2 regions of the Paenibacillus mucilaginosus 3016 genome follow, and region 1 is predicted to be linked to the other one. Evidence: riboswitches for the same ligand, from Rfam matches in the RefSeq annotation. Region 1 holds a riboswitch; the other holds the start of a gene.
The links. A riboswitch is a leader RNA that binds a small molecule or an ion and turns the genes downstream of it on or off. The one in region 1 is predicted to bind cyclic di-AMP.
Positions count from the first base shown of each region.

Region 2: another riboswitch for cyclic di-AMP. It lies ahead of PM3016_RS07690 (hypothetical protein); the one in region 1 lies ahead of PM3016_RS33705 (stalk domain-containing protein).

Region 1 covers NC_016935.1:8,093,725-8,108,475, forward strand. The annotation lists gene purB (adenylosuccinate lyase) at 1-1,295, opposite strand, end outside; partial or broken gene purK (5-(carboxyamino)imidazole ribonucleotide synthase) at 1,345-2,542, opposite strand; gene purE (5-(carboxyamino)imidazole ribonucleotide mutase) at 2,539-3,024, opposite strand; purine riboswitch at 3,207-3,309, opposite strand; gene PM3016_RS33700 (DUF6483 family protein) at 3,446-4,138, opposite strand; cyclic di-AMP (ydaO/yuaA leader) riboswitch at 4,316-4,495, shown strand; gene PM3016_RS33705 (stalk domain-containing protein) at 4,547-5,389, shown strand; gene PM3016_RS33710 (polysaccharide deacetylase family protein) at 5,552-6,253, shown strand; gene PM3016_RS33715 (hypothetical protein) at 6,450-6,644, opposite strand; gene PM3016_RS33720 (WGxxGxxG family protein) at 6,717-7,100, opposite strand; rRNA gene rrf (5S ribosomal RNA) at 7,254-7,370, opposite strand; rRNA gene PM3016_RS33730 (23S ribosomal RNA) at 7,540-10,453, opposite strand; rRNA gene PM3016_RS33735 (16S ribosomal RNA) at 10,713-12,249, opposite strand; gene PM3016_RS33740 (DUF2512 family protein) at 12,571-12,912, opposite strand; gene tsaD (tRNA (adenosine(37)-N6)-threonylcarbamoyltransferase complex transferase subunit TsaD) at 13,304-14,374, opposite strand; gene rimI (ribosomal protein S18-alanine N-acetyltransferase) at 14,396-14,751, opposite strand, start outside.
Region 2 covers NC_016935.1:1,682,396-1,697,146, forward strand. The annotation lists gene PM3016_RS07650 (CBO0543 family protein) at 1-505, opposite strand, end outside; gene PM3016_RS07655 (cupin domain-containing protein) at 991-1,557, shown strand; gene PM3016_RS07660 (hypothetical protein) at 1,656-2,531, shown strand; gene PM3016_RS07665 (hypothetical protein) at 2,657-3,130, shown strand; gene PM3016_RS07670 (hypothetical protein) at 3,127-3,672, shown strand; gene PM3016_RS07675 (hypothetical protein) at 3,730-3,927, shown strand; gene PM3016_RS07685 (enolase-like domain-containing protein) at 4,887-5,657, opposite strand; cyclic di-AMP (ydaO/yuaA leader) riboswitch at 5,920-6,069, opposite strand; cyclic di-AMP (ydaO/yuaA leader) riboswitch at 6,418-6,576, shown strand; gene PM3016_RS07690 (hypothetical protein) at 6,685-7,101, shown strand; gene PM3016_RS38035 (hypothetical protein) at 7,116-7,223, shown strand; gene kdpF (K(+)-transporting ATPase subunit F) at 7,223-7,300, shown strand; gene kdpA (potassium-transporting ATPase subunit KdpA) at 7,333-9,003, shown strand; gene kdpB (potassium-transporting ATPase subunit KdpB) at 9,035-11,065, shown strand; gene kdpC (potassium-transporting ATPase subunit KdpC) at 11,085-11,654, shown strand; gene PM3016_RS07710 (histidine kinase) at 11,740-14,058, shown strand; gene PM3016_RS07715 (ATP-binding protein) at 14,136-14,751, shown strand, end outside.

The DNA.
Region 1 (14,751 bases):
TAGCTCAAGCCCAGACGTTTGAAAATCGTATCGACATGCTTCAGATGCCAGCTCGGATTGAATGCATCCTCAATCTCTTCCAGGCTGAGGTACTCCCGGATCGCCGGCGTATTCTCCACGATGTCACGGAACGAGCGCTGCTCTTCCCATGCCTGCATGGCCCGCGGCTGCACCGTATCGTAAGCCTGCTCGCGGGAGAGCCCTTTGTCGATCAGCTTCGTCATAACGCGGCCCGAGAACGGAACCCCGTAGGTGCTCTGCATGTTGCGCTTCATGTTCTCCGGGAACACCGTCAGGTTCTTGATGATGTTGCCGAGGCGGTTCAGCATGTAGTTCAGCAGGATCGTCGAATCCGGAAGAATGATCCGCTCGACGGACGAGTGCGAGATATCGCGCTCATGCCACAGGGTGACATTCTCGTAAGCGGAGACCATGTGGCCGCGGATGACGCGGGCCAGACCCGAGATGCTCTCGCAGCCGATCGGGTTGCGCTTGTGCGGCATGGCCGAGGAGCCCTTCTGACCCTTCGCGAACGGCTCTTCCACTTCGCGGAACTCGCTCTTCTGCAGGGCGCGGATTTCCGTCGCGAACTTGTCCAGCGACGTCGCGATGAGCGCCAAAGTCGCCATATACTCGGCGTGGCGGTCACGCTGCAGCGTCTGGGTCGAGATCGGCGCCGGCTTCGTACCGAGCTTGCCGCACACATACTCCTCGATGAACGGATCGATGTTCGCGTAGGTGCCTACGGCGCCCGAGATTTTGCCGAACTGGACACCGTCCGCGGCAAAGCGGAAACGCTCCAGATTCCGCTTCATCTCTTCGTACCAGAGCGCCATCTTGAGACCGAAGGTGGTAGGCTCAGCGTGCACCCCGTGCGTACGGCCCATCATCGGCGTATCCTTGTAAGCCACTGCTTTGTCCTTCAGGATTTCGATGAAGTTCACGATGTCCCGCTCGATGATCTCGTTCGCCTGTCTCAGCAGGTAGCCAAGAGCCGTATCGACTACGTCCGTGGAAGTCAGACCGTAGTGCACCCACTTGCGTTCCGGGCCCACTTTCTCGGATACCGCACGCGTGAAGGCAATCACGTCATGGCGTGTCTCCTGCTCGATCTCGTAGATCCGGTCGATATCGAAGCTTGCGTTCTTCCGCAGCTCCGCTACGTCTTCCTTCGGGATGACACCAAGCTCCGCCCATGCTTCGCAGGAAAGAATTTCGACTTCAAGCCAAGCCTTGAATTTGTTTTCTTCCGTCCAAATGCTGCCCATCTCGGGTCTTGTATAACGATCGATCATGATTCCCCATACCTCCGGTATCTGCTCTTTGACTTGATCTGCTGCTTCTCTATTTAGACTCCCATACGCCTGACAGCTCTATCCAGCGGAATGCATCTTCCGCGCGGTCCGCCAGCAGATTCACGTGGCCCATCTTGCGTCCCGCCTTGGCTTCCTCCTTGCCGTACAAGTGAAGCTTGGCGGTCACACCGGGCACAGCGCTCTGCGATTCGGGATTCTGAATCCACTCCAGCAGCGGCACCACATGTTCACCCAGCACGTTCACCATAACGACCGGCACCAGCAGCGACGGATCGCCGAGCGGCAGGTTGCACACCGCCCTCAGATGCTGCTCGAACTGCGAGGTCCGGCACGCTTCCATCGTATAGTGGCCGGAATTGTGCGGCCGCGGTGCCAACTCGTTGACGAACAGCTCGCCGTCCGAAGTCAGGAACATCTCCACGGCGATCAGCCCGATCACATCCAGCTTCTCGGCGATCTGCAGCGCCATCTCTTCCGCCCGCTTCAGCACGCCTTCCGGCGCACGGGCCGGAACGATCGAGAGATGCAGGATATTGTTCACATGGATATTCTCCGCCGGGGGAAAAGCCTTCACTTCGCCCCGCGGGCTTCTCGCCGCGATCACGGAGATCTCCCGCTCGAAGCGGATGAACTGCTCGAGTACAAGCTCCGTCTTCGCCCGGCTCAGCGTCTCGAATGCCTCTTCGACTTCATCCAACGAGCGGATGACCCACTGGCCCTTGCCGTCGTAACCGCCGGTCGCCGGTCTTGAGCACGCAGGGCGTGCCGAAGCGCTCCACGGCCTCCCGAAGCTCCGCGGCGCTGGCCACTTCCGCATACGGCGCTACTTTGACGCCCGCGGCCTCTATGGCGCGCTTCTCGCGCAGCCGGTGCTGCGTCGTGTAGAGCAGCTCGCTGCCCTGCGGCACGTAAGACTCCCGCATGAGCAGCTCCGTTACACCGGCATCGACGTTCTCGAACTCGTACGTGATGACGTCGGCTTCTTCCGCAAGGGTTCTTGCGGCCGCCGCGTCGTCATATGCCGCTACGATCTGGCGGTCCGCCACCTGGCCGCAGGGCGCATCCGGCGTAGGGTCCAGCGTGACGAACCGGTAGCCCATCGCCTTGCCGGCCAGTGCCAGCATGCGTCCGAGCTGGCCGCCTCCGAGGACGCCGATCACGGACCCGGGCGGGGTCACTTTGAGCGGGTCATACGGCCGGTTCTTGTTCGCTTCGTTCATGGTCATTCCAGCACGCTGCTTTCCATGACAGACTTAGCGATGCGTTCGCGGCGCTCCGCCACCCGCTGCTGGATTCCGCCGTCGAAGGCGCCGAGAATCTGCGCCGCGAGCAGGCCCGCATTGGTCGCGCCAGCTTGTCCGATCGCCACCGTCGCTACAGGAATGCCGCCCGGCATCTGTACGATCGACAGCAGCGAGTCCAGCCCGTTCAGGGTCGACGTCTTCACAGGCACGCCGATGACCGGCAGAACCGTCTTCGAGGCGACCATACCCGGCAGATGTGCCGCGCCGCCTGCTCCTGCGATGATGACCTTCAGTCCGCGTTCAGCCGCCGTTTCGGCGTATTCGAACATCAGATCCGGCGTCCGGTGGGCCGATACCACCTTCTTCTCGTATGCAACTCCCAGCTCATCGAGCACGTCGCACGCTTTCTTCATCGTTTCCCAGTCCGACTGGCTTCCCATGATGACTCCAACAAGAACCGACATTCAGGTACCCTCCATATGCTTGCTTTTCAATCCGTAACGAACCCAAGTCCAATAAAAAACAAAACGTCCTTCCAGATAGATGCTGCACATGCTCAAATACAAGCTGTTCAGTCTATGAGTAAGGACGACAAGAAGACTCCTAAGCGCAAGTTAAGGCCAGACACCGCCCCGGTGCCGACCTTCTTCATCAAACGCTTACTCGTAGTCCAAAAATTTAAGGTTTTCGGGTAGAAACTATTCGGGCCATATTCCCGACATTATACGAGATTATTCGAATGTTAAACGTGTTTTTTTCCAAGCTATTGATCTCTTTCAGTTTATCGGCTTTCACAAAGGATGTCAACTCCAAAAGGCGAACTATTTTTGTTTTGGATGTGATAATAGTTCGTATTTGCTGTGATCGGTTTTGCACTTTTTCCTGTTATTGGCTCTGTGTGATTTTCAATTGCCGGAGCGTCCGCAGGCCTTCCTCGGCCTCTTCCGCAGACAAGCCGCCTGCCCGCAGCGGCGTGTCCTCCAGGAGGACCCACCGTTCGTACATTCGGATCCCTTCTTCTACGGCGGCTCTCCACTCCAGTTCGCGCTCTCCGCCTTGCAGCACCTCCAGCCGGTAAAACAAGGCGTCTTCCGCCCAGGCATAGCTCCCCTGCTCCTCGTAATAACCGACAATCCTCGACAAGATCCCCTCATTCAGCCCCGCACGTCCGGTGATATCCAGCGCCTCTTGAATCCGTCTGTTGAATTCTTCTCTCAGTTCGCCGCGGGCATCGTATTCCCGCCCGATCAGCAGCAGCTCAAGAGATTTCCTTGCTGTCCTTTGGGCAGCCGCTTCCTCCCCGCCCTCCCGCTGCAGCTCCGATTGAGCCTTCATCAAATCCCCGAGTGCAAGCACCTTGGCCGAATCCAGCTCCCCGTCCTTGGACAGCAGTGCAATCAGATCCTTCACCGAGAGTGCCCCGATCAGCTTGGAGCCGAGCCCCAGCATTTCCTTCATCGCCTGCTGCAGCAGCTCTATCGCCTCCTGCATCCGTTTGTTCCGGGCCAGATGCATCACGCGGCCAACTATCACCCCTGCCTGCTCAATCATCCGCAGAATATAATCTCTTTGATACATGCTTTCCCCTCTTTCACCCGCTGCCTTTCCAGACCTTACTCTGCTCTCGTTCCGCGGGTTCCTCCGGATCATTTCATCCATTGTAACCCACATGCCTGCTGAGGTTAACCCCCCGTGTCAATTAAAGGAAGGGACTGGATGATTTTATCCATTGCCCCCCGGTTTTATCGTATGGTACGCTCTTAAGAGCCGAATCGCGCATGTATTTTAGATGTACGTACGGGGGACGCATCACATGGGGTGAATGCAACGGCTGTCTGCCGCTGGCACTACTGCAGCGAAGCAGGCACCATGCTAGGGAACCAACCTTCTTCCCGAACCCGACAACTAACCTCGGAGGCTATGATCGACAACTGACGGCGGATGCCAGTATTCGCCGGACAGGTGCAACGATATGGAGGGATCCTGTTGAATAGTCGCATCACGTCCATGCTGAAGGCATGTCTATTGACGCTGCCTGCAGCCGCAATTCTTGTATTTGCAAGTCCTGCACAGGCCGAGACGGTCCGACTCGCCGAGGATATCAAAGTGCAGGTTAACAGCAGCCTCGTGCATTTTCCGGACGCCCAGCCGTTCCTTGACGAGAACCACAAGCTTCAGGTTCCGGCCAGAGTCATGGCGGACAAGCTGGGTTATCAGCTTCAATGGGAGCATGCCGGCGCTCAGATGAAGGTTACCCTGAGCAGCTCCACAACCACCGTTGTTTTCACTACCGGCGACCCGAACATCACCGTTAACGGCCAGCCTTCCGTGCAAGAAGCAGCCGCCAAGCTGGTGGATGGGCGGGCCTACGTTCCCTTCCGGATGCTTGCAGACTCCTTCAGCATCCAGACCCAGTGGGACAACCTGAACCGAATCGCTATTCTTGGGGTGGATGGACAATACCATGCTCCGGCCTGGTACCGCCCTACGAAGATCGCTCCTCTGTACACGAAGACGATCGAAGCCAGAGCTTCTGCCTATACAGCAGCAGCGGCGGAAAACGGTACGTTCGCGGCCAGAGATTACATGGGTAATCCTCTGAAGCTGGGGACGATCGCCGTTGACCCTGCAGTCATTCCTCTGGGGTCCAAGGTATTTATTGAAGGCTACACGCACGACGGCCTTCCGGTCGGAGGCATGTATGCCGTAGCAACGGATATCGGTGGATCCGTGAAGGGGAACAAGATTGATATTTTTATGCCGCAAGGACGCCATGCTGCACTGCAGTTCGGTATTCAGAACGTGAAGGTTCATGTGCTTGGTTCTTAATCGGGCGCTCCCAAAAAAGCAGGTCTCTCTATCTAAGCTGCCCAGGCAATAGGCCGGGTGCAGAGATGGGAGGCCTGCTTTTTATTGGCCTCTCTTCAGGCGCATAGGAGCCCTGTGCCGGTCGAACCCTAAGCATGATCATGTTACACGGAGGTGACCGACATGAATCAAGGTGTCCGCAGGCTTCTGCTGTGTGTCCTGACAACGTTTTGTTTGACCGGTGCAGCCGCTCCAGCTCCGCGGCCCAGCGAGGTGGTCTGGAACGTGGAGACCGACCAAAAGCTCATTGCCTTGACGTTCGATGACGGCCCCAACCCTGTCTATACGCCCCAGATTCTCGATCTGCTGCATGAGTATGGGGCCAAGGGGACATTCTTCGTCATCGGCAAGCGGGTACAGCTGTATCCCGCCATTGCCATTCGTGAAGTGAATGAAGGGCATGAGATCGCCAACCATACGTTTGACCATCACTTCCTCAAACACTATCCTGCCGAACGGCTCATTACCGAAATCCGCCAGACGCAGGAAGTGATCTTTGATATTACGGAGCAAATGCCCCATGTGTTTCGCCCACCCGGCGGTTATTATAATGACGCCCTTCTCCAATCCATGAAGGAAGACAAGCTCACGGTAGTGATGTGGTCCTGGTATCAGGATACGAAGGATTGGATGAAGCCCGGTGTGGATAAAATTGTCGCCCAAGTGCTGAACAATGTACACAATGGAGACATTATTTTGTTTCACGACCTTCAAGGGGACTGCAGCCAAACGGTCGAAGCGCTTCGCCGGATCCTGCCGGAGCTCAAGCAGCGCGGCTATGAATTTGTTACCGTATCGGATTTGATCTCACGGACCCGCAAATAAAAGCAGTTCTTATCGTTTTTTCTCTCCCATACACAGCGAGGATCCTTGTTCATAAGACAGGGGTCCTTTTGCTGTTTACTTCTTACCCCGTTATCCGAAGTATACGCATCAGATTCAGCCCCTCTCACACGGCTTCCATACTAAATAAGGCTTGGAAAGCCGGGGCTTCCAAAGCCTTATTGAACAGTACTTTTCGTTAAATGGATTTCCCGTTCTTCTTAAAATCCTTCTCATGATCCCGATTATCTACAATCCCGGGACCTTGTCCGGGAGCTTCAATCACCATCACTTCATCGCTGGTTCTCGTTTTGTGCAGCCCCGTTGCTCCCGCCATATGCGTGCCCAGCTCGGCCAATTCTTCATTGTTTTCGTTATGCTGTACACCACTCATGCTGTTACGCCTCCTCATGTGTAGAATCATACGAACCGGTCCCTCGGTTGAGAGCTTATTGATCCACGCCTTTTATGAATTTGTCCTGGATCTTCGGCTTCGCTTGGCAGAAGACAAGCCGGAGAGCCCCACCAAGCCGATCAGGCCAAGCCATCCCCAATCGGCTCCATCCTCCCGGTCCGCCGATACGGCCAACGGGCGATAGCCGGCCATCCCGTCAGGGGTGGACATGATCTGCTGCTTGTTGATCAAAAAGCCAGGTGTACTTCCTGACAGGCCAAGTCCTGCATCACTGCCGAATTGCGCACCGTTGGTGCTTTGTCTTACTGTTCCTATAGGGTTGGCCTGATCCATTCCATTCTGTGCCGCGCCGTTCTCCGCTCGCACCCACCCCGGCAGCATGCCATACAGGGCCAGTAGGGCAACAATCGATATGGTTGTCCAGGTTTTGCTCATTTCTTTGTCCTCCCTGTTGTAGTTCACCATCTCCCCCTAGTTTTTTCTAACTCGCCGTATAAAATACAAGGAGGACAAAAGAAGCTCCGGCATTAAGAAGATCAAAGCAAAAAGAGCCCTCTTGGACTCGTGGTCCAAAAGGGCTCTTCATTGGCTTGGCGACGTTCTACTCTCCCAGGACCCTGCGGTCCAAGTACCATCGACGCTGGAAGGCTTAACGTTCGTGTTCGGGATGGGTACGCGTGGTTCCCTTCCGCCATCATCACCAAACGGTTGTTCAAGGCTTGTACCTTGAAAACTGGAAACGAAACAACCATTCGGGTATATTGTTTTGCGTTCCGTTGTGCTTCGCACAAAGGTCACTACCAAAACAATATATCCTCATTCGCTAGCGAAGATCTAAAGCTTAACTATTGCCGCCGCTTCCTTTCAGAAGCTTGTGGATAAGCCCTCGACCGATTAGTATTCGTCAGCTCCACACGTTGCCGCGCTTCCACCCCGAACCTATCAACCTCGTCGTCTACAAGGGGTCTTACATACTGGGAAATCTCATCTTGAGGGGGGCTTCACGCTTAGATGCTTTCAGCGCTTATCCCGTCCGTACTTGGCTATCCAGCCGTGCTCCTGGCGGAACAACTGGTACACCAGCGGTACGTCCATCCCGGTCCTCTCGTACTAAGGACAGCTCCTCTCAAATTTCCTGCGCCCGCGACAGATAGGGACCGAACTGTCTCACGACGTTCTGAACCCAGCTCGCGTACCGCTTTAATGGGCGAACAGCCCAACCCTTGGGACCTACTTCAGCCCCAGGATGCGATGAGCCGACATCGAGGTGCCAAACCTCCCCGTCGATGTGGACTCTTGGGGGAGATAAGCCTGTTATCCCCAGGGTAGCTTTTATCCGTTGAGCGATGGCCCTTCCATTCGGTACCACCGGATCACTAAGCCCGACTTTCGTCCCTGCTCGACCTGTTTGTCTCGCAGTCAAGCTCCCTTATGCCTTTGCACTCTTCGAATGATTTCCAACCATTCTGAGGGAACCTTGGGGCGCCTCCGTTACGCTTTAGGAGGCGACCGCCCCAGTCAAACTGCCCACCTGACACTGTCCCCGTACCGGATCACGGTACCAGGTTAGAACTCCGATACGATCAGGGTGGTATCCCAACGGCGCCTCCACCCAAGCTGGCGCTCAGGCTTCTCAGGCTCCCACCTATCCTGTACAGATCGTACCAAAGTCCAATATCAAGCTGCAGTAAAGCTCCATGGGGTCTTTCCGTCTTGTCGCGGGTAACCTGCATCTTCACAGGTATTAAAATTTCACCGGATCTCTCGTCGAGACAGCGCCCAAGTCGTTACGCCATTCGTGCGGGTCAGAATTTACCTGACAAGGAATTTCGCTACCTTAGGACCGTTATAGTTACGGCCGCCGTTTACTGGGGCTTCGGTTCACAGCTTCGGATTGCTCCTAACCGCTCCCCTTAACCTTCCAGCACCGGGCAGGCGTCAGCCCGTATACTTCGCCTTGCGGCTTCGCACAGACCTGTGTTTTTGCTAAACAGTCGCTTGGGCCTTTTCACTGCGGCCCCCTCGGGCTATTCACCCTACCGAGGCACCCCTTCTCCCGAAGTTACGGGGTCATTTTGCCGAGTTCCTTAACGAGAGTTCTTCCGCGCGCCTTAGCATGCTCTGCTCGCCTACCTGTGTCGGTTTGCGGTACGGGCACCTTCTCCCTGGCTAGAGGCTTTTCTTGGCAGCCTGAACTCATGACCTTCGGTACTTAAATTTCCCTCCCCATCACAGCTTAGCCTTATCGATGTGCGGATTTGCCTGCACATCAGCCTTACTGCTTGGACGAGCATCCATCAGCTCGCGTCACTATCCTTCTGCGTCACCCCATTGCTCATAACGGTTCACGGTGGTACAGGAATTTCAACCTGTTGTCCTTCGACTACGCCTTTCGGCCTCGCCTTAGGTCCCGACTTACCCTGAGCGGACGAGCCTTCCTCAGGAACCCTTAGGCTTTCGGCGGATCAGATTCTCACTGATCTTTTCGTTACTCATACCGGCATTCTCACTTGTATGCAGTCCAGCTGTCCTCACGATCAACCTTCAACCCGCATACAACGCTCCCCTACTGCCCATAAATGGACTCATAGCTTCGGTGGTGTGTTTAGCCCCGTTACATTTTCGGCGCAGAGTCACTCGACCAGTGAGCTATTACGCACTCTTTCAATGGTGGCTGCTTCTAAGCCAACATCCTGGTTGTCTGTGCAACTCCACATCCTTTCCCACTTAACACACACTTGGGGACCTTAGCTGATGATCTGGGCTGTTTCCCTCTTGACAATGGATCTTAGCACTCACTGTCTGACTCCCGGGCATCACGTTTGCGGCATTCAGAGTTTGACTGGACTTGGTAACCCTTGGCGGGCCCCGCACCCAATCAGTGCTTTACCTCCGCAACGCTAACCCGAGGCTAGCCCTAAAGCTATTTCGGGGAGAACCAGCTATCTCCGAGTTCGATTGGAATTTCTCCGCTACCCCCACCTCATCCCCGAATTTTTCAACATTCGTGGGTTCGGGCCTCCAGTGCGTGTTACCGCACCTTCACCCTGGACAGGGGTAGATCACACGGTTTCGGGTCTACGTCCACGTACTATGTCGCCCTATTCAGACTCGCTTTCGCTGCGGCTGCGGCTTCTCACCTTAACCTCGCACGGGAACGTAACTCGCCGGTTCATTCTACAAAAGGCACGCCATCACCCATTAACGGGCTCTGACTTCTTGTAAGCACACGGTTTCAGGTTCTTTTTCACTCCGCTCCCGCGGTTCTTTTCACCTTTCCCTCACGGTACTGCTTCACTATCGGTCACCAGGGAGTATTTAGCCTTGGCAGATGGTCCTGCCGGTTTCCCACGAGGTTTCACGTGTCTCGCGGTACTCAGGATCCGTCTAGGATGTTCGCAGAATTTCAGTTACGGGGCTTTTACCCACTCTGGCCGGCCTTTCCAGACCTGTTCGCCTACTCTGCTTAACCCACATTGACGTCCTACAACCCCAAGGAGCAAGCTCCTTGGTTTGGGCTGTTCCGCTTTCGCTCGCCGCTACTGACGGAATCACTATTGTTTTCTTTTCCTGAGGGTACTTAGATGTTTCAGTTCCCCTCGTCTGCCTCCGATGCAGCTATGTATTCACTGCATGGTACATGCGAATTACCACATGTGGGTTTCCCCATTCGGACATCCCCGGATCAAAGCCTGCTTACGGCTCCCCGAGGCATTATCGTTGTTCGCCACGTCCTTCTTCGGCTCCTGGTGCCTAGGCATCCTCCGTGTGCTCTTAATAGCTTAACCAAATGCTCGTAGTTTCGTTTTTGCGCTCCGTTATGCTTCGCATAAAGGTCGCTTTCAAAAACGAAATACATCGCTAGCAGCTATAAAGATAAAACATTAGATTACTTCAGCTAGTTTGTTTCGTATATCCAGTTTTCAAGGAACAAACTTCTTCTTGAAAGGCATTGCACCTTTCAAAACTGAACACGAGTGAGTGTCCGCAGCTCAAGGGCTGCTATAAGATTTGTCCGCCACCCTGCAGGTGACATGGACTCCATAGAAAGGAGGTGATCCAGCCGCACCTTCCGATACGGCTACCTTGTTACGACTTCACCCCAATCATCTACCCCACCTTCGACGGCTGGCCCCCTTGCGGGTTACCCCACCGGCTTCGGGTGTTGTAAACTCTCGTGGTGTGACGGGCGGTGTGTACAAGACCCGGGAACGTATTCACCGCGGCATGCTGATCCGCGATTACTAGCAATTCCGACTTCATGCAGGCGAGTTGCAGCCTGCAATCCGAACTGAGACCGGCTTCTAAGGATTCGCTCCATCTCGCGACTTCGCTTCCCGTTGTACCGGCCATTGTAGTACGTGTGTAGCCCAGGTCATAAGGGGCATGATGATTTGACGTCATCCCCACCTTCCTCCGGTTTGTCACCGGCAGTCACTCTAGAGTGCCCAACTCAATGCTGGCAACTAAAGTCAAGGGTTGCGCTCGTTGCGGGACTTAACCCAACATCTCACGACACGAGCTGACGACAACCATGCACCACCTGTCACCTCTGTCCCGAAGGAGGACCCTATCTCTAGGGCTTTCAGAGGGATGTCAAGACCTGGTAAGGTTCTTCGCGTTGCTTCGAATTAAACCACATACTCCACTGCTTGTGCGGGTCCCCGTCAATTCCTTTGAGTTTCACTCTTGCGAGCGTACTCCCCAGGCGGAGTGCTTATTGTGTTTACTTCGGCACCAAGGGTATCGAAACCCCTAACACCTAGCACTCATCGTTTACGGCGTGGACTACCAGGGTATCTAATCCTGTTTGCTCCCCACGCTTTCGCGCCTCAGCGTCAGTTACAGTCCAGAAAGCCGCCTTCGCCACTGGTGTTCCTCCACATCTCTACGCATTTCACCGCTACACGTGGAATTCCGCTTTCCTCTCCTGCACTCAAGTCTTCCAGTTTCCGGTGCGAACCGGGGTTGAGCCCCGGGCTTAAACACCAGACTTAAAAGACCGCCTGCGCGCGCTTTACGCCCAATAATTCCGGACAACGCTTGCCCCCTACGTATTACCGCGGCTGCTGGCACGTAGTTAGCCGGGGCTTTCTTCTCAGGTACCGTCATTCGCAGAGCAGTTACTCTCCACGACATTCTTCCCTGGCAACAGAGCTTTACGATCCGAAAACCTTCATCACTCACGCGGCGTTGCTCCGTCAGGCTTGCGCCCATTGCGGAAGATTCCCTACTGCTGCCTCCCGTAGGAGTCTGGGCCGTGTCTCAGTCCCAGTGTGGCCGATCACCCTCTCAGGTCGGCTACGCATCGTCGCCTTGGTGGGCCGTTACCCCGCCAACTAGCTAATGCGCCGCAGGCCCATCCGTAAGCCACAGGTTGCCCCGTGTTTCATGATTCCGGCATGCACCGAAACCAGCTATCCGGTCTTAGCTACCGTTTCCGGTAGTTATCCCGATCTTACAGGCAGGTTGCCTACGTGTTACTCACCCGTCCGCCGCTAAGCACCGAAGTGCTCCGCTCGACTTGCATGTATTAGGCACGCCGCCAGCGTTCGTCCTGAGCCAGGATCAAACTCTCCATTAAAGAAAAGCTGATGACTCATTTTGAAGCTTGGCAGAAACTCATCGCTGAGTCTCTATATTTAACACTCACTCGTTGTTCAGTTTTCAAAGGGCAATTCGTTTCACTGTCGTTTCCGACAACGTTTCACACTCTAGCATAAGATGCTTCGTTTGACAAGCTGTTTCTTTTCTCCATTCCAAGGGACAAGTCCGCAAGGTGTAGATCCCAGAAGTCTTTCAAGTCAACGTTTTGGATTTTATCATAAGGAATTGATCAATGCAACCCCTAAAATAGAAAATGACTGTCCGGGGAAAAATCCCCCGGACAGCCCCACTCCACCGCTTAAGCAGCGGAAGTAACCAAGTTAGCCTTAAACGTTCGATGAAAATAATACTCCAGTACACCGATGCCCGCTACAAGAGTCAGCAGTTCGACAAGCGAAAGCTCCCCCATGGTAACGCCCGACACCAGAACGAAAAATACGAAAGCAAGACCGAGATCCGCTACCGTCGCCACCACATTGTTGGTCACCTTCAGAATAAACCGGTCTCCGACCACATAAGCGATGACACTAAGAAGCACCGACGTAACGACCGCACCGCTGAAGGATGTCCCGGCGAATATCACCAGAAAAGGAACCGTGATAAGTCCGTTAATCATTAGCTTCATCAATAATAAACGCATCTCACAAACTCCTTTTTTCCGTGCGGATGCCTCAAGCGATTACCCCTTTAGCGAGAGCAGCCACTCTTGGTAGCACGAACCGCACAGAACCTGAAATTCTTTCTCCCGCCCGTCTTCTTCATACACTGTTATACTGTGAGCCGACTCCGCATCTCTTTCACAATACTGACAAGTGTACATCATCTGGTTCGTATCTCCTCCGTGTCTGAATTAAATAAACATATTGCTGTCTGAAGCTGAGATGCTCCGATCTTTCTGCTTTCATTTTTCCTTGCGGACCGGGAGCGTATGCACCGTTCCAGCTTCCAATATGCTCCCCCGCACCGGCCGTAGAAAAAGCAAAAAGCCTCCGCGGATTGTACCGCAGAGGCTCTTGAACCATAAACCAAAGTTACACCGACCACTCTTCCAGCTTCAGCTGAGGGTCGGCCTTCAAATCCAGGGAGGCGAACTGCCCACGCCGAAACTTGAGGAATGCGGCGGCGCCGATCATCGCCGCGTTGTCCGTGCACAACGGAAGCGGCGGCGCCAGCAGCGGAACGCCGGCTTCCGCGCAGCGCGCTTCGAGCCGCGAGCGCAGTCCCTTGTTGGCGGCGACACCGCCCGCGAGCAAGAGCTGTTTGGCGCCGTACGCCTTGACGGCGCGCAGGGCCTTCTCGACCAGGACCTCGACCACCGAGTCCTGGAAGCCCCGCGCGACGGCTCCGGCGGAAAGCGTCTGCCCTTTCATGGCGGCCGAGTTCATGGCCGACAGCACCGCCGACTTCAGCCCGCTGAAGCTGAAGTCGTAAGAATCCGGCTCCAGCCAAGCCCGGGGAAGCGTCAGCGCTTCCTCGGACTCCAAGGCCAGCCGGTCGATATGCGGGCCGCCCGGGTAAGGCAGCTTCAGTGCCCGGGCGACCTTGTCGTAAGCTTCTCCCGCGGCGTCGTCCCGCGTCTGGCCGATGATGCGGAAGTGCCCTTCCGATTCCACGTAGACCAGTTCCGTATGCCCGCCGGAGACGACCAGCGACAGGAACGGATACTCTAGGCGGTGCACCAGCGCATTCGCATAAATATGCCCGGCGATATGATGGACGCCGATCAGGGGAAGCCCCCAGGCACAGGCGAACGCCTTGGCCGCGACCATGCCGACGAGCAGGGCCCCTACAAGGCCCGGGCCCTGCGTCACCGCCACAGCCGACAGCTGCGAGGGATGCAATTTGGCTTTATCCAGAGCTTCCTGAAGAATCCAGGTGATGGATTCCACATGCTTGCGGGAAGCGACTTCCGGCACGACGCCCCCAAAGCGCTGATGGGTTTCGATCTGGGAAGAGACGACATTCGCCAGAATCTCCGTGCCGTCGCATATGATGGACACCGCGGTCTCGTCACAGCTGGTCTCTATCGCCAATATATAAACCGGGGTACCGGAGGTGTCAGCTCCGGCCGCCGGCTCTTTTGCAGGGTTAGTTTCGTTCATCTCTCGTTCCTCTCCGTCCCTCTAGGCTTGATCCTTCATGCGTCCCGCCTTCGGCAGGTCAGCCCACATGATGACGGCGTCTTCCTGATTATCGGTGTAATAGCCGCGGCGGACCCCGACGGAACGGAATCCGAGCTTCTCGTAAAGACCGAGTGCCACATGGTTGGAAGGCCGCACTTCGAGCGTCATCCGGATAGCCCCGTACAGGCCCGCAGTCCGCTGCATCTCCCTCATGAGGAGCTCGCCGAGTTTGAGGCCGCGGAACTTCGCCCGAATCGCCACGTTGGTGACATGCGCCTCCTCCATAATGAGCCACATGCCCCCGTATCCTGCAATCTCCCCATCCACTTCGAGCACCAGATAGCGGGCAAATTGGT
Region 2 (14,751 bases), 2.3 Mb from region 1:
CTGCAGCTATGAAAACAGTCGTAACAAAAGAAGCTGTATAGTGCCAACGATTTATCTCGTACATATCCCAATATACTAACAATGGTTGCGCAATGAAAGATGTTGCAGCAGCAAAAAACATAACACCTGCAAAAAATTTCATTGAGTTGGTGTAATAATAATGAAATAGTAATAAAAGTACTGTAGGGAAGACACTTAGGCTACCCGGTAAAAATGTATGAAATGCAGGGATTATCTTGATTGGATATAAAAATAAATTAAAGCCTAACCCTAATTGATCCAATAGCGAGGCAAGGAATGAAACTAATAAAGTAAAGATCGCATACTCTGCTTTTTTCAGTCTTTGATGACGAAACAAAAGTACTACAATGAGCCATGGAACAATTAGTATGCCCAGCAATAAGTACCATTCCCATGAGAAAATATACTGATTCCAGTAGTCTGTATGAAGATTTTTTAACTTTTCTGAAACAGTTTGGAGTTCACTTTGAAGATTTTTATCCATGATTGGTGCCCCCGCTGTAAGTTCTTCGGTAGTTTTTACGATATATCGTCCCCCTTTGTTGCCTAAATATCCAAATCCAAACCCGATCTTTTCATTTATAACTATCCTGTCCGTTTTGTTGAGTTACCCCCCCATTAGTTTAACAAACTTTGGATTATGCAACACTTGCCATTCGCGTCGTGATCGAGAAGGCCGTACTGGATCATAACGCAGTTGCAAAGAAATAACACGAAGCGCCCTTGCCGATATGGCTGGGCGATTTTTTTGCTTAAAAAACTAGGAATACTAGCTTCGCCGTCTCACATTATTGTTCTTCGCTGAGTTCGACGAAACGGACAACTCTCCTGATCGCTGCACTGAACGGTCGAACCTTCTCGTGGTATGCTCAGGGACTTCAGGGCCAATCAGTCATCAATATCGGATTCCCGAATATACATTTGTGTATTTGGTCCGATCAACTCGTTAGGAAAGGCGTGATCATGTGAATGACAACTGACGGCAATCAAATTGACTATAGTTCTCCTTCATTGAATTTGTCTTTTGACCTAAGGTCTTCTCCGTATTTCATTAAGGACAAACAGAACTTTCTTCTTTATCAAACGGCGAAACAGTTACCCGCCATGCAAGGCCTAAGCTTGGTCGACGTATTTTTAAGTAGAGGACATAGCGTAGAACCTCATTGGCACCCCAATGCGAATGAACTACTTTATATGATACAAGGAGAGATCGTCGAATCCGTTCTGAATCCATTCACTCTTCAAGTGCTTAGTTACCGTGTAGGGCCACTACAATCGGTGTATATCCCGATGGGATGGTGGCATTGGACGATCGCAGTCACAGATCACACCCGCCTTGTGGTCAGCTTCGATAATGGACAATTTGAAACCACTTATGGATCTGACATCCTGAGGAAGACGCCTCCTGAGGTGATCCAGATAGTATACGGCATAAAAGCAGCCCAATGGGCTGAAGTAATCAAGCCGATCGATCAAACCGTTGTCATTGGTCCGCCGCGAGGCACGATGACGAATAGGAACCAAAGGTCACCATAAGGGTGACCTCTTTTTTATTCAAGCGGAAGTAAAGCGTATGAACAACAACGGTTGCTGGAAACAATAGGGATTACGACTTTTTGAAAGTAGGAGAATTTATGCCGAACATGATCTGGTATTACGGATTGATTGTCATAGGGGCGATCATTACAGGCTATACGTTGTTTCGAAAAAGAAATGTAGTGGATTTGTTCACTTACTTTTTGTTTACAACAGCTTGGACATGGGTAGGTGAAGCCGTCGTGCTCTTCGTATTCAATGCTTACGCTTATAAACCCGGACTGTATCCGGATCCTTTTGCTGAAAATATTATCGGCCATATCATAGCAAATTCAGCAATATGGGCGTCAACCGCGATTTGGGTTATGATTTTTCAGCCGACCTATCTCATTATCGGATTGATCTGCTTATTGTTTATGCTGATAGAGGAAATGTTTCTTAACGCCGGCGTCTATACTCAGTATTGGTGGCACACATATATGACCGGTATTTGTTCCTTTGTTTTTTTAGCTGCCATGAAGAAGTGGTACATAATATTAAAGAAAACTAAACGAAACTCCCCACGCATTACAGTTTTCTGGACAATCGCATGGATCATTTTACAGACTCCGACGAGCGTGCTCATGCTTTTCGACAAACAGTTTTTTCGCGTAAATTGGGTCGAGAACATTTACAGGGACAGCACGTTATTTAGCGGTTTTTTGTACCATGTCCTGATGGCATTTATTGTAATCTACTTTATGTTCGTGCCCAAGAACAAATACTGGAAACTGGCCCCTTTCTTAATTCTGATATTAGCAGATGTAATTCTCTGGAGCACCGGCATATTGATATTCTATGGTGATTGGAAAATGATTTATCTAATCTGCATTCGCGCCGCATGTTTGCTGTACATCTACATGCTTGAGAAACATTCGGTAAACAGCGTGATTGAGAAGGCATCGCTGGAGCATAAAGCTGTTGCGAAGAAATGACTTTAAGCGCCCTTGCCGAATGGCAGGGCGCTGTTTGCTATCATACCCTCCTCTCACCGTCATGGATGAATAATAATTTGTCAGGATGTAACAATACCAAGTGAGGCAGTGAGAGGGGGAGTCCGGTGGGGTTTGCTTTTTTCTTTTTTGTGGCGTGGCTTACGATAGCAGGATTCGGGTTTATGAGGAAGCAGCTTACTTTTGTCGAAAATACCGTTCTGCTGTTACTCATCATGATTATCAGCATTCACTGGTCGTGGATTATCTTTGAAGAGTTGAAGCACGTCGAGATTTCAAAAGAACCAATAAATTATACGACCTTCCTGATCCACCGGAGCATTACCATCCCTGTGATGGTGGTCATCGCTATCAATTTGGTGAAGCGGGCGGCTACCATTACCAAAGCACTGCTGACGGCCGGCCTTTCCGTCCTGCTTCATGTGGTCCTTGTACTTGTCGGACGTTTTGTCGGGATCACGCATGCGGTGCATTGGAATCTGATCTATGACGTGGTTTATTTTGCTCTGCTGCACGTCATCGCTTATGTCTTCTTAAAGTACTTCCACCATTTGGGCCAAAGCGAGGCGGAACGCGTATGACTCTCTGGGTGAACTTCAGTCTCAACGAAATCTCGATATTGGTGCTCAACACCGCCGTGTATGTGCTCATGTTTTTTCTGCCCAGGAAATTAACGTCTCAGGTCCGAACGCTGAGCTTGCTATGGGGATTCACCATTGGGGTTATCTTTGATTTTACGATCGGCGGAGGACTCATTGATTTCTATATGGTGAACGATTCGAACCATTTTGAAGCCTTTGATTTTTTGTATTACTTTCTGTTTGCGCCCTTCGGATATTTTTTCTTCTATTTCTATGAAATCCTGCGGATCAACAAAAAAACGTTCATTCCTTATGTGTTGGCCTGGTCCGTCGTTGGGGTGGCGGCGCAGTGGGCGTTCACCTTTCTGGAGATTATTACGTTTCAGAAAGGGTACAAGGTCCCTTATTCGTTCCCAGTGTTCCTGGTAACCCAGACCTTGACGGGGATATATTTGGAACGCGTAAAGTCCAGACAACCTATTATGGCTGCTCCCAAGAAGAAAGAGTCCAGAAAATATGTGCTCAGGAGATGGCTTACCTGAGAAGAAAGCTATGGGAAATAAGCCCACCTGCCGATATAGTTTATGGAGGTGGACTTTATGAGAAAAGTGGAACGCAATGCTCTCCAGCCTGGCAGACTGATAAACGTGTATTACGATTTAGGAGGAGGTGAGGAAATGAGTGTCGGGCATTTTAGAGAAATCAGCATCGACATTCTTGATGAAGATTCTTCGGCTTTCATAATACTAGAAGGCATAAATGAGGGAATTATGGGAATCAATCTGGAATGTGTATAAAATGTTATTCCAGCTTGATAAAAACTAAACTGTTCGCATATAATGCGAACAGAGGTGATTTACGGATGCTGCAGGGTATTGAGCGTAAAGTTTTACGGATCATAGCGAATTATTGGAGTGGCCGACACCGCTGTCCTTTGATTGATGAGCTGATGATCAAGACCGGTCGCAGTAAAGAGGGCATATACAAAGTACTAACGGTGCTCGCGAAAGAGGAGTACATCGAGTGGTCCCCTACAATCCCCCAAGTTATGTTAGTCATCAATCCGTATGAACGAGATGCGCCGAACAACTGGGCGCAACCGGTCCGATCCCAAACTAGGTACTTCATGGATTAGTCCAAAGTTACCTTTGACCATGATGCATTACTAAGAGGATACCGGTTACATGACACCTTTTATAAGGGTGACAGCTAGTACATACAAAGTAGCCGCGGGCTTACCGTGGCTTTTCCCTTATCCAAAATTATTCGAAATGGAGCTAATTTTTTGTGCCTTTCATTTCAAAACGACGGTATTTGAGACAAGTTTTTTTGTCAGATGACCTGATACTGGAGCTACAGCAATGGATAAAGAGATAATGGGCCAGTATTGGGTAAGCAAGAACATCGCCCGGAGATGGTCCTTAACTACCCAATACCCGAATCCGGCCATTACCGCCCAACAGGCACCAGCAGGGGACGGTAATCCGGGAGGCCAACGATTATAGAGGCTGCCAGCGATCCGCAGAATAGACAAACTATACATTGAACAAGAGCGGAGATAGCCAAGAAGTCAAAATAAAATGTCCGATATGCGCGCTTCTGGCCATCTGCATACAGGCTGCAATTGTTCCGTGACTGCTGGGGAACGGATCCCAACCTCCATCACTGGCCACATGATGACAAAGAATCCCCCCACCAGTAGGCTAGTTACTCCTCTTCTCGAGAGGCTTTTTTGGTGCAAAACTTCTGTCTTTCTTTATATCAAGACTTCATAATATGCCATGGCCCTCCGAAACAACTCATCCGTATGCATATCGAAGCCCGTCCCGACCGGGTCTGAAATAAGATTACACAAGGATGCAGGTTCCCAAGCATCTTCGTTCTCCCGCCATTGCGCCTCAATCGCATCGGATAGCAGCTTCAAGGCGGAGCAAGCAGGTCCGATCAGGTAGTCCTTGTGAATTTCGAGCGAATAACCTTGTAACCAGAGATGGTTCGCGTAAGTGATCATTTCCGTCACTGTGCCTCTGTCGCCAGGGTGAATATGCCGGACGCTATTCCTTTTGCCATAACGATTTGCCCAGGCGTCCCTGACAGGTTCCGGTCTTGCGCGCAGCATAATATGTGACGCTATGGATACGTTTTGCCTACGCGCGACGAGATCCAGAAGAGCGGTTTGAACCAGATCCGTTCGGTTGTCGCCCCATATGATCCGATGCAAAGCCGTGATTTCGAGAGCTTTGCGAATGGTTGTTCGCTTCAACTGATGGAGGAAAGAGGCCCATCTGATTATATCGAACGCCTTGTCGTCGGAAGACATGATACATTCACCCCATCCGGAGTAGGAGCCGCAGCTGATGAGCAGCACCCCGTAGCGGCAATTCGTCAGCCTTCCCTTCCTCGCATGGAAACAGGACTCATAATCAAGCTCGAAAAGCTGGATCCCCGTAATACGTGCATCTTCCAAACGCTTGTCTTCTTCGCTAATAACGAGAGCGTCGTTTATTAAGCCAATTGTCATCGTCATCTCTGCGTCACCTCAACCAGAAGGATAACGGCGATACCCAGGCGATAAAACAGAGTATTCCGCAATTCCTTTCTTAACCGCTGCCTCTCCTCTCGATATGGAGGTTGAATCGAGTTACCGTTGTTCATGATGATTTCCCTTCCTTTCGGATCGTAATGGTCCGATTGAGCAGGGCACAGCATAGAAGCCGTACTTAAGAAGGAGATCCGCTTCAGTAGGGCTTATCGTTCATGGACGTCTCGTCCTATAAGCGCATAGAAGATAGGTCTCTCTGAACGCTTACGAGGTTAGCTGTCGGATTCGGACTGAGAGTAGCCCTTCATGAAAGAAATCATGATTCACCCCAAGGCAGTTGTCAGCCAACTCTAGGTTCCCCCGTTTCCCGGATCCGGGAATTCAGCGATTACGGCATTTCAGCGTATACCTTACCATTCGAACTGAGCAACATGATACGCGATGATGGCATGTACTGTAAAATTCGCGAAATGCGATATAACGATGAAATATCGAAAATTAGCTTGTCATCCCTGATTTCGAGCGATAGAAGCCAGTGTTTCGCGATTGCAGCCTATGCTGTCTCGCTCAATCGTGCAAAAGGGACGATAAGCCTCGGAAGATGAACGATAACCCGCATTCGCCGATTATGGAAACGAATGCGGGCCGATATTTTTTTATACTTTTTTTACGCGTCCCCGCGACATCTTAACACTATTTTTATGCCGAACCGTATTATCATTGCTTATGCGGAAGCAGAAAAACAAAATATGAACCGCTGAATTTCACGACACGTGGAAGCGGGGGAACCACTGGGACCGGACCGTAAGCCGGACTATGGGGTGAATCCCAAGGTAACTTGGGTAAGGCGACTCTCACGCCCGAATCCGACAGCTAACCTCGTAAGCGAATCTAGGGAGCAACATTTTTTCGTAATGCGCGCGTTTATTTGGCTGCGAGCGCAGAAGCAGCGAGAAGAGTCAATCTTCCGCGGCTTCTTTTTTGTTGCTCTTACGGTGGAGGAGAAGGTGCAATGAGTTTAAAAACGGACGGGTCTTACATCTTGGTGGCCACCACGAACAAGAGAGGAAGGGCATTTATGAGCGTGCTCCATTCGATGAACATGCCGTACGCCGTGCTAACAAACAGCAAGCAGGAAATGCTGGAGCTGGAGGAGCTCGGGATCGAACCTACCGTTCTAGTCGATACCGTCGATAGGTCAGCCTGGTTGGTACCGGATATTCCTATTGGCAAGGTGATTATCTTTGAAGAGTCTCTGCCGCTAACCTGCCGCTATCTGCAGGCTGTCACATCTTGGACCCAAGGTCCCATCTATGTGGTATCAAGCAGTGGGATGATTCGAAGGATGTATAAGGAACTGGGAGCCACATACGTCATTCATAGCCGAAATGCTGATGTGTCGTTTTTACTCGATATAAGTTCGAAATAGGAGGTTAGGTTACCATGTTGGATATTGTGATGGTGGTATCTTTTATTGTTCTGGCTTTACTAATGGCGGGATTGGCTGCTTGGGCTGGCAAAGTTTCCGATGAAGGAGCTGGCCGTTCATGATGTGGGCGCTTGGTGTAGTAGTTGTCGCCGTCTTTGTCTATCTGACATATGTGTTGTTAAATCCAGAAAAATTCTAACTGCGGGAAGATAGGAAGGGGTTTGGGTCGTTATGTACGCTACTTTGTCCATCGTGGTTACGCTGCTGCTTGTCTTGGTGCTGGCGCGGCCAGTCGGTCTTTATATGGCACAGGTTTTTGATTATGAGAAGTCCAAATGGGACAAATGGTTCGGCTGGATCGAGAAGCCGATCTATACCATTAGCGGGATCTGCCGCGACAATCAGACCTGGAAGCAATATGCGCTCGCTGTCGTCTTTAGCAATCTGGTCATGATCATTCTGGTTTATTTGATTTTTCGTTTTCAGAAGTTTCTGCCGCTCAATCCATCCGGAATTGCGAATATGGAGCCCACGCTGGCATTCAACACGGCGATCAGCTTCATGACCAATACGAATTTGCAGCATTACAGCGGAGAAAGCGGCCTTTCCTATCTATCTCAAATGATTGCTATCGTATTCATGATGTTTACGGCTCCTGCTACGGGACTAGCGGCAGCGATTGCCATCATTAGGGCGCTTGCGGGTAAGCCGATAGGCAATTTCTTTGTCGATTTGATTCGTTCGATTACACGAATTTTGCTCCCTGTAGCTTTTGTCGCGGCACTGATCTTTATTGCGCTTGGTGTACCGCAAACACTTGAACCTACCGTTACGGCTCATACGATCGGCGGTGAAGTGCAGGAGATTGCACGCGGTCCGGTGGGATCGTTCCTCTCCATTAAGGAGCTTGGCAATAATGGCGGCGGCTTCTTCGGCGCAAATTCCGCCCATCCGTTCGAAAACCCGGATGCGATCAGCAATCTGCTGCAAATCGTTCTGATGCTGCTTTTTGGCACGGCAATTCCTTTTACGTATGGCAAAATGGTCGGTAATGCAAAACAAGGGCGTGTACTATTCGTATCCATGGCGATGCTCTTCATTATGATGCTGGGGATATCGCTGGTGGCTGAGACGGCCGGCAACCCCGTCTTGAATGCCAGCGGAATTCAGCATGATCAAGGCAGCATGGAAGGGAAAGAAACGCGATTTGGCGTGATTCAATCGTCTTTCTATTCGGTTGTGACGACCGCTTCGGAGACAGGCGCCGTGAATACGATGCATGACACGATGACACCGATCGGCGGACTTGTCACGCTCGCGAATATGATGCTTAATACCGTATTCGGAGGTGCCGGAGTTGGCTTTATCAACGTTCTCATGTATACGATTATTGGTGTTTTCTTATCGGGCTTAATGGTGGGGCGGACACCGGAGTTCCTCGGCAAGAAGATCGAGGGTCGGGAGATGAAGCTGATTGCCGTTACTTTGCTGATCCAGCCGTTCATAATATTAGCACCGACGGCGCTTGCACTTTTCATCTATCCGGAGACGATCTCTAATCCTGGATTTCACGGGCTAACACAGGCTCTATACGAATTTACCTCCTCTGCGGCCAATAACGGCTCCGGCTTCGAGGGACTTGGCGACAATACGCCATTTTGGAATATCTCAACAGGCATAGTGATGTACCTGGGGCGTTTCTTCTCGATCGTGACCATGCTGGCGGTTGCAGGCTCGTTGGCAGCCAAGAAGCCGGTGCCGGAAACCTCGGGTACATTCCGTACCGACAACGGATTATTCGCCGGCGTATTCCTTGGGACGGTTCTAATTGTAGGCGCGCTTACCTTCTTCCCGGCCCTTGTGCTCGGACCGATTGCAGAACAATTAACGCTTAAGCCATAAGCATAGAAAGTAAAAGCGGAGGAACTTAGCCATGAGAGAGAAAAAATCGATGATGAGCAGCGCGATTATTCAGAAAGCGGTCAAGGAGTCATTTCTGAAACTAGATCCGCGTGTCATGGTTCGGAACCCGATCATGTTCATTGTAGAGATCGGTTTTCTAATTACAATGCTGCTGATTTTCGTGCCGGATTTATTCGGCGGTACCGTTTCAAGAGGCTACAACCTGGTCGTGTCACTGATTTTGCTGTTCACCGTATTGTTTGCGAACTTTGCTGAAGCATTGGCAGAAGGTCGGGGAAAGGCGCAGGCTGACACGCTAAAGAAAACGAAGCAGGATATCAAGGCGAATAAAATCGTCGGACACCATTCCATCAAGCAGGTAGTATCGTCGGAGCTTCGCAAAGGCGATGTCGTTATTGTCACGCAAGGAGAGATGATTCCCGGCGACGGCGAAGTGATCGAGGGACTTGCATCGGTTGATGAATCCGCGATTACAGGCGAGTCGGCTCCTGTTATTAAGGAGGCCGGCGGCGATTTCAGTTCGGTCACCGGAGGTACGCGTGTCGTCAGCGACCAGATTAAGGTGCGGATTACGAGCGACCCGGGGGAATCGTTCCTTGATCGTATGATCGCGCTCGTTGAAGGCGCCAAAAGGCAGAAAACTCCCAACGAAATTGCGCTTAGTACCGTTTTGACAAGCTTGACCTTAATCTTTTTCATTGTTGTCGTGACGCTTCCATTCTTCGGGAACTACTTGAACGTCAATTTGGAAATACCGATGCTGATCGCGCTTCTCGTCTGTTTGATTCCGACGACAATTGGCGGTCTGCTGTCGGCGATTGGTATTGCCGGCATGGACCGCGTAACACAGTTCAATGTGCTTGCGATGTCCGGAAAAGCGGTAGAGGCAGCAGGGGATATCAATACGATTATTCTCGATAAGACGGGCACAATCACGTTCGGCAATCGGATGGCGAGCGAATTCATTCCCGTCGGGGGACATCAGGAGAAGGAAACGGCTGCGTGGGCGGCAATCAGCTCGCTTCAGGACGAGACGCCCGAGGGGCGTTCCGTACTAGAACTGATGAAGAAGCAAGGGTTCACACATGACGCCGCTGTAGGAGACGGGGCCGAATTTCTCGAATTCAAGGCTGAAACCCGGATGAGCGGCATGGATCTGAAGGATGGCCGCAAGGTGCGCAAAGGCGCCGTCGATGCCGTCAAAAAGTGGATTGTTGCCCAAGGCGGTAAAATCCCGAAGGACCTTGATCCAAGCAGCGACCGAATTGCCAAAGCCGGCGGCACGCCGCTTGCCGTGGCCGTCGATCAAGAGATTTTTGGCCTGATCTACTTGAAGGATACCGTCAAACCGGGCATGAAGGAACGTTTTGAACAAATGCGCCGGATGGGGATTAAAACGATCATGTGTACGGGTGATAACCCGTTGACGGCAGCAACAATCGCGATCGAGGCCGGCGTAGATGATTTTATCGCCGAGAGCAAGCCGGAAGATAAGATTGCAGTCATTCGCAAAGAGCAGGCGGAAGGCAAGCTAGTTGCGATGACGGGCGATGGTACCAATGACGCGCCTGCGTTGGCGCAGGCCGATGTAGGCATAGCGATGAACAGCGGAACGGTAGCTGCCAAAGAAGCGGCTAATATGGTCGATCTGGACTCGGACCCATCTAAAATCATTGAAGTCGTGGCGATTGGCAAACAGCTGCTGATGACGCGCGGCGCATTGACGACATTCAGTATTGCGAACGATATCGCTAAATATTTTGCGATCATCCCTGCAATGTTCATGCTGGCCATCCCGCAGATGGACGCCTTGAATATTATGCGGCTAGGTTCGCCGAATTCCGCGATCTTGTCAGCTTTGATCTTCAATGCTGTCATCATTCCCTTGTTAATTCCGCTGGCGATGAAAGGGGTAGCGTATAAGCCCATGTCTTCGTCCGCGCTGCTGCAGCGCAATCTGTTCTTTTACGGTTTGGGCGGCGTAATCGTGCCGTTCCTAGGCATTAAATTGATCGATCTTGTCGTTCATCTGTGGGTATAACGGGAAAGGAAGGAAACCAATGAAATTGATTGTGAGCAGTATTCGATTAAGTCTCGTGCTTATGGTGGTATGCGGACTTCTTTATAATCTTGTCGTGACGGGCATTGCGCAAGCGGTTATGCCCCATCAGGCAGACGGAAGCTTGGTCTACGATGAAAACCAGAACGTTATCGGGTCGGAATTGATTGGACAACACTTTGTCGATCCGAAATATTTCCAGAGCCGCGTATCTTCCATTGGATATAATGGAGCTGGCTCAGGGAGCGGCAACTATGCCCCGTCCCATCCAGATCTGCTAGCGCGTGTTCAGAAGTCGCTCGAGTCGTGGAAGAAAGAAAATCCCGATGTGCCGGTTAGCCGTCTGCCGATCGATCTGATCACAAACTCGGGTTCCGGGCTGGATCCTCACATCAGTCCTGAAGCGGCCGAGGCGCAAATCCCGAGAATAAGCAAGCTGACGGGAATTTCTGCAGAGAAGCTCCAGGAATTGGTGAAGGACCATACAGCTGCAAGAGAGCTAGGATTCCTTGGCGAGCCGGTGGTCCTTGTGCTGCAGTTAAATCTGGCTTTGGCCGAGCTTACGAAATAAATACAACCCCGCTAAAGTGTACGACTTTAGCGGGGTAATTGACTTTTTAGCAGGCAACGCTAAACCCGTATAACAGGAGGATTCCATGGACGAATTCAGAAGGAAAACCCCTGAGGAAATCTTAAAGTCGATCTCTGAGCTGCAGCGAGGCCGGCTCAAGATTTATGTCGGCCCGTTCAGCGGCTCGGGCAAAACCTATCATATGCTGCAAGAGGGCAACAGTCTCAAACAACGGGGGATCGATGTCGTGATTTGTGCGGTATCTACCATGCAGCGGAAAGAGACGATCGAGCAGATCGGGTGTTTGGAAAGGGTGCCGAGTATTCATTGGGTAAAGGACGGCGTAGAGAAGAAGGACCTGAACATAGAAGCGCTGCTCGCGCGCAACCCGGAAGTGGTTCTGGTCGATGGTCTTGCTCACCGTAATCGCATGGAGGCGAGGTTTAGAACGCGCCTCCAGGATATTCAGCATTTGTTAAAGCAAGGCATCAGTGTCATCACGACGGTCAATGTTTACGAGTTGGAAGGGTATACGGAACTGGCCCAGAGGCTGACCGGGATCGAAGTGGATGAAACAGTTCCAGCCGACACCTTGGAGCTGGCTGATGAAATTCGGCTTATCGACGTAACGCCGGAGTCCATACTCGCACGTCTCTCAGAAGGTGCAATGGAGGCCACCCACACCTCGCTTAGTAAAAGAGATAACCTCGGCAAACTTCGGGAACTCGCGCTGCGTCTCGTTGCCGAGGATGTGAACGAATCGCTCGAAGAGCACCGGGAGGCGCTTGGATTAAACGGTCCCTCGGGGGCTTCAGAACGTATATTGGTGTCGACGCAATACCATTGGAATGGATCCATTTATATACGACGCGGTGAGCAAATTGCCAGACGGTTAAATGGGGATATGCTGGTCGTTACGTTCGTAGATCCGAAGAAACCGTTATCGAAGGAGCAAACCGCTTTCAAACGCTCGATCGTCAAGTTGACCGAGAAGCTGGAAGTCTCCTTCGACGAACTCCCCTTCGTGCGCCGCAGAGCGATGCCAAGACAGCTCGTGGACTATGCGATCGACAATAAAGTGACGCGGATCGTACTCGGTCACTCGAAGCAGACAACTTGGCAGGAATGGTGGAGAGGATCGGTGGTCAATACGCTTATGAAGCTTGCTCGCCATGTGGATTTGTTTTATATGGCCGATTCAGCCGAGCAGAAAGGTGAGCGAATCCTACCTACTTCGATCACAAAGAAAGCAGACGCAAATATATACAAACGATTGAGCGGCTCCGAGGTGAAGGAGCGAATCATCCGCATCAAGCGAGGGACATTTAAGATCTATATCGGAGCTGCGCCGGGCGTAGGGAAAACGTACACGATGCTCAAGGAAGGGAACATTCTGCTTAAGAAAGGGATCGATGTGGTCATTGGACTGCTGGAGACGCATGGACGTAAAGAGACGTTCGAGCAGATTGGAGACCTGACTACGATACCAAGGCAAGTTAGCGATTACCGGGGAACCCGATTGGAAGAAATGAATATGGAAGCCATTATCCGCCTAAACCCCGAGGTTGTTCTTGTGGATGAGCTTGCGCATACCAACGTGCCCGGCAGTAAGAATAAGAAACGTTATGAAGATATTCTCGAAATTCTGGAAGCGGGTATTTCCGTTATTTCCACGATGAATGTGCAGCATGTCGAAAGCTTGAATGATGCGGTTGAGCAGCTGACAGGCGTAAGAGTAAGGGAAACCGTGCCGGACCGTATTCTCCGCTTGGCCGATGAAGTGCAATTAATCGATGTCGCCCCCAATGCCTTGCAACAGCGGCTGCGCGACGGGAAGATCTATGCGCGTAATAAAGTAGAGCAAGCGTTGAATCATTTTTTCAAGACAGGCAATCTGATTGCGCTTCGTGAGCTTGCCCTGCGTGAGATTGCCGATGACGTGGATGAACGACTTGAGGCATGGGAGCGGCGGGATTCCCTCAGAGGACCCTGGAGGCGTGAAGAGGTTATTTTCGTCTGTGTTACCTTGAGCCCGCGGGCGGAAAGCCTGATCCGCAGAGGCTTCCGAATCGCCCATCGCTTGAAAGCCGATTGGGTTGTCCATTATATTGCCGTGAAAGCAGATTTGCCTGAAGAGCAGCAGAAACGGATTATGGATCTTCGGGAGCTAACGCAGCGCCTCGGTGGAATATTCAACATGCAGGTTATGGAGAGACGCAGACAAGTAGCGGTTAAGCTTCTGGAGCAAGCGAATGTGAACAAAAGCACACAATTGATCATCGGACAATCCCAGATGAAGTTTTGGGAGCGGATGCTATATGGGAATACGGTCAAAACGATCCTTAAATACGGACGGCACATGGATGTGCTAGTCGTCTCAGGGTTCGTCCCGAAAGAAAGATGACCGTTGCTTGCCTTCTCCATCCAGTCTGTCATACTGAATATAAGCAGCAAGCAATCCTTCGTAGGATGTGATTTTACATGATACAACAACGCTCTTATCTATGGGTTACCTTATCGATTATCCTACTAACCTTTGTGCTGAATATGCTCGGACCGGCATTCGATTTGGTCAATATCGCGCTTGTTTATTTGCTGCCGGTGTTAATTAGTGCGGTCTATGGAGGAAAAGGAGCTTCGTTTTATGCGGCGGTTCTGGGCGTGCTGGCCTTTGACTTTTTCTTTGTCCCACCGCAGCTGAGCTTCTCCGTATCAGATCTTCGCTATGTGGTTTCCTTTGGCATATTCCTGTTTGTAGCCTCGTTAACGGGGGGGCTCGCCGCCAAGCTGAAAAATCAACTGCACTATTCGAAGCAGCGGGAGGCCTACACCGCATCGTTGTATGCATTAAGCAAAGAAATGAATGCGATCGCCGATTTTCAAGCCTTGCTTCAACATATCACCTTAAAGGTGTCGCATACCGTACAATCCGAGTCGGTGATCTATTTACCGAATGAAAGGGATGAATTGGAGCCCGCTTCTTATTCAATGCCAGTGCCCGCATGGGCGCAAAGCGAAGCGGAAATGGTGATTGCCAAATGGGTTTACCAGCATGGCGAGCATGCGGGCAAGGGAGCCGGGACATTGCGAGAAGCCT